Linked DNA regions of Nitrosospira lacus. The protein of the gene in region 1 interacts with the protein of each later gene in a pairwise test. Links are inferred from orthologs where the notes say so. Each region holds a gene or a part of one and is shown on either strand. Other genes may lie near its edges.

The links. The genes of interacting proteins can lie anywhere in the genome.
Region 2: the proteins of EBAPG3_RS07685 (region 1) and dsbD interact in binary tests that used the Escherichia coli proteins (3 or more experiments, as listed by UniProt). The link is inferred for Nitrosospira lacus from one-to-one orthologs.

Annotation. Positions count from the first base shown.
Region 1 is NZ_CP021106.3:1,727,622-1,732,412, reverse strand. Bases 963-3,961 are described here. They hold EBAPG3_RS07685 (DsbE family thiol:disulfide interchange protein), read left to right. Parts: upstream 963-2,199; coding sequence 2,200-2,724; downstream 2,725-3,961. Other genes in these bases: ccmI (c-type cytochrome biogenesis protein CcmI), read left to right, coding at 3,269-3,961; EBAPG3_RS07680 (cytochrome c-type biogenesis protein), read left to right, coding at 2,802-3,272; EBAPG3_RS07690 (heme lyase CcmF/NrfE family subunit), read left to right, coding at 963-2,203. In the rest of the region: cytochrome c maturation protein CcmE, read left to right, coding at 1-62; more of EBAPG3_RS07690, read left to right, coding at 161-962; more of ccmI, read left to right, coding at 3,962-4,597. UniProt on the Escherichia coli protein: Involved in disulfide bond formation. Catalyzes a late, reductive step in the assembly of periplasmic c-type cytochromes, probably the reduction of disulfide bonds of the apocytochrome c to allow covalent linkage with the heme.
Region 2 is NZ_CP021106.3:653,116-656,979, reverse strand. Bases 897-3,864 are described here. They hold dsbD (protein-disulfide reductase DsbD), read right to left. Parts: upstream 3,379-3,864; coding sequence 1,414-3,378; downstream 897-1,413. Other genes in these bases: cutA (divalent-cation tolerance protein CutA), read right to left, coding at 3,375-3,704; EBAPG3_RS03020 (TlpA family protein disulfide reductase), read right to left, coding at 897-1,258. Outside these bases: EBAPG3_RS03025 (hypothetical protein), read left to right, coding at 288-671; more of EBAPG3_RS03020, read right to left, coding at 707-896. UniProt on the Escherichia coli protein: Required to facilitate the formation of correct disulfide bonds in some periplasmic proteins and for the assembly of the periplasmic c-type cytochromes.

The DNA.
Region 1 (4,791 bases):
CGGAAGCGGCCAGCGCCCTGGAACAGGCGGACAAGGCACGGAAAACAGTATTGGTGCAATAACCACCGGCTCTCGAGGCGAAAAAATTTTGCTCCTGATTCAAACAGGCCTGACCATGGCCCATGGCCCCTATCTCTAACTCACCATTCATCTCCACACCATGATCCCAGAACTTGGTAATTTCGCTTTGATCCTTGCACTGCTGCTGGCGCTTATACAAGGTACTTTGCCCGTTATTGGCGCGGCCCGTGGCGTCCCCTCGTGGATGGCTCTGGCCCGGCCCGTGGTCCAGGGGCAGTTTGTGTTTATCGCCATTGCATTCTTCTGCCTGGCCTATTCATTTGTCAACAACGATTTTTCGGTGATGAACGTCGCCCAGAACTCCAATTCCAAGCTGCCGCTGGAGTATCGTTTCGCGGCGACCTGGGGCTCGCACGAAGGCTCATTGCTGCTGTGGGTTTTCATGCTGTCGGCCTGGTCGGTTGCAGTCAGCGTATTCAGCCGCCGCCTGCCGAATGAAATGGTGGCGCGGGTGCTGGGTGTAATGGGAATGGTGAGCGTGGGTTTTCTGCTATTCCTGCTGCTGACTTCCAATCCCTTCGACCGCCTGCTGCCCGGCGCCCCGGAGGGAAGCGATCTTAATCCCCTGCTGCAGGATCCCGGCATGGTGTTTCATCCGCCCATGCTCTATATGGGCTATGTGGGATTCTCCGTCGCATTCGCTTTCGCCATTTCCGCGCTGCTGAGCGGTCAGATGGACGCAACCTGGGCGCGCTGGTCCCGCCCATGGACTACCGTCGCATGGCTGTTCCTCACCATCGGTATCATGCTGGGCAGCTGGTGGGCCTATTATGAGCTCGGCTGGGGCGGCTGGTGGTTCTGGGACCCCGTGGAAAACGCCTCCTTCATGCCGTGGCTGGTAGGCACCGCGCTGGTTCACTCACTGGCGGTAACCGAAAAACGCGGCAGCTTCAAGAGCTGGACCGTGCTTCTGGCAATATGCGCATTTTCCTTGAGCCTGCTGGGTACATTCCTGGTTCGCTCGGGCGTATTGACCTCGGTTCATGCCTTTGCAACCGATCCAAAGCGAGGGATTTTCATCCTGGCATTCCTGGTTATTGTCATCGGGAGCTCCTTGCTGTTATTCGCCTGGCGGGCACCCAAGATTGGCCTGGGCGGAAAATTTGAACTGCTGTCGAGAGAATCGTTGCTGCTTGCCAATAATCTGTTGATGATGGTGGCGGCGGGCAGCATTCTTCTGGGTACGCTCTATCCGTTGCTGATGGATGCACTTGAGCTCGGCAAGATATCGGTTGGCCCGCCCTACTTCGAAGCGGTATTCGTGCCATTGATGACGCCGGCAATTTTTCTCATGGGAGTAGGCCCGCTTGCGCGCTGGAAGCAGGCAAGCCTGCCTGAGCTTGCGGTACGTCTGCGCTGGGCGTTCGGCGTAAGTATTGTCACCGCGCTGTTGATGCCGTTTGTCATGGGTGAATGGAAACCATGGGTGAGCTTCGGTCTGCTGCTGGCCTTCTGGGTCATTGCCAGCATCGTTGTGAGCCTGCTTCAGCGTATGAAAAATAGTGGCAAGCAAGGTTTGTTCGCGAAGCTTGCTGCGCAATCACGCAGTTATTACGGCATGCATTTTGCACATCTGGGGATAGCGGTATTCATTATCGGTGTAACGCTGGTCGGAGGCTATGAGACTGAAAAGGACGTGCGCATGGAAATCGGGGATACGGTCGAAGTCGGCGGCTACACGTTCCGTTTCAACGGCTCGAAAAAAGTGGCGGGCCCCAATTACATGGCGGATATGGGTGATATAGATGTATTGCGCAACGGCGAAAAAATTCGCAGCATGGAACCGGAAAAGCGGGTTTACGCCGCGTCTGGTATGGCCATGACCGAAGCCGCGATAGATACGGGTGTGTTGCGTGACCTTTACGTTGCCTTGGGTGAACCGCTGGAAAATGGAGCCTGGGTCGTGCGGGTTTACCATAAGCCATTTGTGGACTGGATCTGGTTCGGATGTTTGCTGATGGCATTCGGGGGCGCGCTGGCTGTCACTGACCGGCGTTATCGCCTGGCGGTACGCAATAAGCAACGTGAAGAGATCGACGACAGGAAGGTCGCCGGCAAGAAACTCCCGGCCGGCAGGAAGGCACCGGCCGGACCTCTGATTCCGGGAGGCAGGAAGGCATGACGCGTTTTCTGCTTCCGCTGGCGGCATTTATCGTATTGGTCGGGTTCCTGCTTGTTGGCCTGAACCTCAATCCGCGCCAGGTACCGTCGCCCCTGATCGGAAAACCCGCTCCTGAATTCCAGCTGGAACAACTGCATGAATCGGAAAAGACACTTACCTCCAGGGATAATCTCGGCAAGGTATGGTTGCTGAATGTATGGGCCTCGTGGTGTGTTTCGTGCCGCGAGGAGCACCCGCTACTGGTGGAACTGGCCAAGTCCGGAATAGTCCCCGTCTACGGCCTCAACTATAAGGACGAGCGCGATCTGGCCCTGCAGTGGCTGAAGCAATTCGGCGATCCTTATACCGTCAGCATCAGGGATCCCGAAGGGAGAACAGGCATCGAGTATGGCGTCTATGGCGTTCCGGAAACCTATGTCATCGACAAGAATGGCGTCATTCGTTACAAGCAGATCGGGCCGGTAACGGTGGAAGCGCTGGAAACAAAAATTCTGCCGCTGGTAAGGGAATTACAGGGATGAACCCGATGTCGTCAACCGGTCCGCTGGGCTTGGACCCCTGCCGCGCACACGCTGGAAGGCGGAAGGAATTTTTCAACGTGAGTAAAATTTTCCTGTTGCTTGCCCTGGTGTTTCTGCTGCCTTCAGGTTGGGCCAAGGAGGCCGCGCCGGTGGCTGAAGACCCGGAGATCGAAAGGCGCATGATCCGCTTATCCGAAGATCTGCGTTGTCTCGTATGCCAGAATGAATCCCTTGCGGGGTCGCGGGCGGATTTCGCCAACGACCTGCGACGTGAGATCCGTGAACAGATGAGGGCAAACAAAAGCGATAAGGAGATTGTCGATTTCCTGGTTGCCCGTTATGGCGATTTCGTGCTTTATCGCCCGCCGGTTAAGTCCACAACGCTATTTTTATGGTTCGGCCCCTTCATTTTTCTGGCGATAGGCGCGGTAATCCTGGTGGTTTATCTCAAACGCCGGCGCAGGCAGATTGAAGACCCGGTGCTATCCGACCGGCAGCGTGAGCAGGCTGAAGCCTTGCTAAAGGAAGGCAAGGGTAACAACGCATGACATCATTTTGGGTTGTAGCCGGCATTTTTATTGTCGGTGCTCTGCTGTTCGTGCTGCCTACGTTGCTGAGAAAAAAAGATCATCAAGCTGGCGTGGCGCGCGATTCCACCAATGTCAGCATCTATCGCGACCAGCTGGCCGAACTCGATAACGATTTACGCAGCGATACGCTGACCCGTGAGCAATACGAGCAAAGCAAGCGCGAACTGCAACAGCGCATGCTGGAAGACATTCCCGAAGGAGAATCCTCCATGGCAGCAGCCATATTGGCGGCCGGCAGCAACCGTAATACCGCCACCATCGCGTTGATATCGCTGGCGATACCCCTGCTGGCAGTTTCACTTTATCTCTGGCTGGGGAATACGCGAGCGCTCACTCCGCAGCCTGCTGTCGAGCAGATGCCCATGGGGGGCGTGACAGATGAGGGAGGCCATCAAAACTTCTCGGCCGTATTGGAAAGCCTGACCGCGCGCCTCAAGGAACAGCCGGATGATGTGGAAGGGTGGATCATGCTGGGAAGAACCTACGCAATCATGCAGCGTTTCCCCGACGCCAAGGTTGCCTATGAGAAAGTGATCGCCATGGTCCCGGATAATGCGGAACTGCTGACCGATTATGCCGATATAGTTGCCATGACGAATAATGGCAGTCTGATGGGTCAACCTTTGGAGCTGATCAACAAGGCGTTGCGCCTCGATCCCAAAAATCCCAAGGCGCTGGCATTGGCGGGCACCGCCGAATTTGAGCAGAAAAGATTCAGCAAGGCGGCCGTCTACTGGGAGCAATTACTGGCACTCGTCCCGCCGGAGTCCGAGTTGGCGCGGTCTGTAAGCAGCAGCATTGCCGAAGCGAAATCGCTGGCTTCAGGAAAAGGCAGCATCATGGCGAGGGCGCAGGACCAGGCACCGAGTGGTCAGAATCCTCCTCCCGCCGGGAACAAGCCGGAGTCGGTTGCGGCTGCGGGGGCTGCCGCATCGGGTGGCGGCACCCTTTCCGGGAAGGTGACGCTGGGCCCCGCGATGGCCGGCAAGGCGTCTCCCAATGACAGCTTGTATATTTTTGCGCGCGCCAAGGTGGGTCCGAGGGCGCCGCTGGCAACGCTGCGCCTGCAGGTCAAGGATCTGCCCGCGACTTTCTCGCTGAACGACTCGATGGCCAGATCCGGCGTGCAGCTATCCACTTTCCCCGATGAAGTGGTGGTAGGGGCCAGAATCTCAAGATCCGGATCTCCCATGCCGCAAAGCGGCGATCTGCAAGGCCTCAGCCAGCCAGTCAGGGTCGGCGCCAAAGGGATTGATGTGGTAATCGATCAAACGTTACCCTGACCTGGGCTACCGCCACAATCCCCCGAGAAGTTAGCCATACGAAAACATCGGACGCAATACGTGTTGCTTCAATAAGCAACGCATATTGCGCCGGATGAGAATTCGCTTCATACCCCAATCAACTGCTGTCTGCTGAATTATTATTACACCTTGGTGTGGGTAGGGCAGCAACTATTTCCTTACCATCATCCTGC
Region 2 (3,864 bases), 1.1 Mb from region 1 along the record:
CTTTCCAACCCGCGCCCCATTCGTTCACGGGGCGCGGGCAACGGTGGTATTTGTTCGTCCCTCCCGGGGCGAACAAATCAGGGGTCCTTACCATCCGAGAATAAAGAAGCTGATCTGTAGACACTGTCGGATCGATGCTTTCTATTCCGGGGTAGAAAACACGAATGAAAAATATAACAACGCTCACGTCTCTCATTATTTTCTCATGGATACTTTTGGCATCGCTGAATTCATCTGCCGGGAGCTTACCTGATCCAGGAGGTTACGATCAGTGCGTTCAAGAATCCATGAAGAGGATCACCAGCGATCGTGCAGCCGCCATCGTCGTGCGCGCTTGCCGCGAGAAATCGCCCCAGAGTAAGTCCACCGACACCGACCTGCCGGCCGATGCTTTCAACAAGCTCGTCACTCATGCCGGCTTTGGTTACGGTGCCTTCAACGGCAGCATTTACAACGGCAACTCCGATTATATGGTGACTCAGGTTACGGTTCTTATCGTACCCATGGAACCAAGGATAGCCGCTGAGGCATCTGTAAACGGCAGGGAATATGATATTGAATTAACAGTGCAACCGCTCAGCAAAGGCGCGCTTTCAATGCTGATTCCATCGGACAATACGCTGGAATACGCGTGGAAGGTAATGAGGGCGCGCGGCTATAAAACCCGATAACCTGCAATGCCTGGGTATTGGAAATCATCTTTACCCTACAGTAGCGGTTTGATCATCGATTCAAGCTTGCTCTGACTGAGGCGACCCAATTTAGTGCCAGTGATATTTCCACTGCGGTCGATAACGATAGTAAAAGGTAACGCTCCTTGACGGTTTCCTGCTGCGCCAGCCAGTTCCATGGCTTTTAAATCACCCACCAGCACCGGGTAATTGATGCCGATCTCCTTACTGAAAGCTGCCGCTCTTTCTTGCTGATCCACTGCAATGCCGATAAACACCAGCCCCTTATCACTGAATTTTTCCTGGAGCTCAATGAACTCAGGAATTTCATCGCGGCACGGTTCGCACCAGGTCGCCCAGAAATTGACCACCATGACATTACCACGCCACTGTGAGATGGATTGATGCTTGCCCTGAAGGTCGGGCAAGCTTGCCGCGAATATTGTCTCGGCCCCGCTATTCGCGACACTCGTTCTCATTTCAGCTTGAGGGTTGTCGCTTGTCAGCTGCGCACGCAACAATAAACCGGCAGCCACCGCAAGTATGGCGACACCCATATACATCAGCATCTGTTGTGATTTCGTCATTTACCCTAAATCCCATGGTTGGAGGGGGAAGCGTGCTATCTTATTTTTGGAGTGCAGGCGTGGTGCAACACGGCCATGTACCGCAGGAACCTTGATCGCAATTCTGGAAAGCGCGCAAATATGCTCCTTATGAATTGACAGGGGCAGTATCGACGCTAAATCAATACTGCATTGAGTATCGAGAGAAAACGTTCCGTGTCCTGATATCCAATAAGTCTGATACGCGGGATTTCACGCCCCTGGCGATCGATAAACAGGATACCGGGAGGGCCAAATAACTTGAAACGTTTAAGCAGCGCCGCATCGTCGGGCGTGCCGGCGGTAACATCAACCTGCAGCAGTACCACATCTTTTAGGCGGGATTGCACTTTCTCATCGGTAAAGGTGAAGCGCTCCATTTCCTTGCATGAAATGCACCAGTCGGCGTAAAAATCCAGCATCACGTACTTGTCCCGGGCCTGGAGGATATGTTGTTCAAGCTCCGCTACCGACTTTATACGCTGAAATGGCAAATGCCCGGTTTGGGCCGTGCTCTTCTTCGTTCCACTCACGTCAGCATTTGCAACGTTCAGTTTTGAGAGCGGTTGCAGAATGTCACGGCTGCCGGATAAAACGCCTATCAGCAAGGCAACACCGGTCAGCAGCGCGATCATGCCCAAACCTTTCAAGAATTTCCGAAAGCCCGAAGCATCGGGTCTTAGCGGATCAACGGCATGCAAATAAATGGCCGAGACGATCAATAGTGTCGCCCACAGCAACATATGTGCCACCGCCGGGATAACTGGCGATATCAGCCATATGGCTACCCCAAGTAGCAATACGCCAAAAAAGTGTTTGACTGACTCCATCCAGGGTCCGGCTTTGGGCAGAAGCACTCCGGCGGATGCACCCAGCAATAACAGCGGTACCCCCATACCCAACGCCATGACGAACAATGCTGAACCACCCAGTACCACGTCCCGGGTCTGGCTGATGTAAAGCAATGCTCCAGCCAGCGGGGCGGCTACACACGGCCCGACAATTAATGCGGACAATGCTCCCATCCCGAATACGCCCGTCAGTTGTCCCCCCTTTAAATGCCCGGCCTCCTCGGAGAGCTTGCTTTGCAGAAAGGTGGGTAATTGCAGTTCATAGAAACCAAACATGGAAAAAGCCAGTGTTATAAAGACTGCCGCAAAGGTGCCCAGTACCCAGGCATTTTGCAAAGCCGCGGACAGCATTGCACCGGAAAGCCCGGCTGCGACACCGGCGACAGCATAAGTGATCGCCATTCCCATGACATAGGCCAGTGATAATATGAATCCGCGGGTCTTGGTAATATGCTCACCCCGCTTGGCGATAATGCCCGACAGAATGGGAAACATCGGAAAGACGCAAGGCGTGAATGACAGAAGCAGACCGATGCCAAAGAAACCGGTCAGAATCAGCCAGAAGTTGCCGCTCTCGAACATACGCTCTATTTTGAGAGATTCGGTTTCCACGGCAGGAGATGGGGCGGTTGCAAACAGTTCCGCAGCAGCGTCCGGTTTTGCGGCTGAAAAAGGTGTTGCTGCCGCCGCGTCACTGCTTACCGCGTTGGCGACGGCCCCTACCGCCGCCTTTGCCACCGGGAGCGTCAGCTCGATTACCTTATTGATAGGTGCATAGCAGACGCCTATCGGTTCATTGCAGCCCTGGTAGGTGGCGACGAGAGTCAGTTTGTTAGGCGAAGATGCATCCCGCTTCAACGAAATTACCGCTTCGAACGGCTTATGAAAAACCTCCACCTGGCCAAAAGTCAAATCGCTTTTTACCGCTCCCTGGGGCAGCGAGATTTTCTCGATTGAAGTTTCGGTATTTTGCGGCTTGAACGCTACCTTATCCCGATAAAGATAATAGTTCTTTGCCGGCTCAAATTGTGCCACCAACGTATTCTCATCGCGCACCCTGACGGTCAGCTTAAAAGCCTGATCCGGTGGTAATAACTCCTGCTCGTCCTGATCAAAGGCCGCGCCGAGTTGCTTTAATCCCGAAAGGAAACCGGATGACGTCTTCTCTTCAGCAAAGGCGTTTATACTGAAAAAATAGATTAATACCAGAATGTATCGGATCAGATGCACGGGTAACCTGGCAGCGTTCATTTTTTGTCTGAAACCAACGTTTCGTCGGCAATCCACCTCAAATAAGCGGGTAGACCATTCGTTACTGGGACAGCAATGATTTCGGGTAGTTCGTAAGGATGCATCGACAGTATCAACTGCTCCAACCGGACATAATGCTGGGCCAGGGTTTTAATAAGAACCGGCACCTCGCTGGCGGTTTCGCTTTTTCCCTGCCAGTGGTATACGGAAGTACAGTCTGCCATCACGTTAACGCAAGCAGCTAATCGCTCCTCGATCAGCCTGTGAGCCAGTGCCATGGCCCTTTCTCTATCGGGCAAATTAGTAACGATGAGTATGGATTCCATGGCAGTGAGAAATTTTACGCGCAATATTTGTTGAACCTGCATCCGGCAGTTGGACCGACTCGCCTAAAGGATGAGGATCAGATAGCACAAAGATATTGCTATTAATCATAACGATAACCTGAAAAAAGCGCGGTCGACCGCAGGAATCAAGTTAAATTAT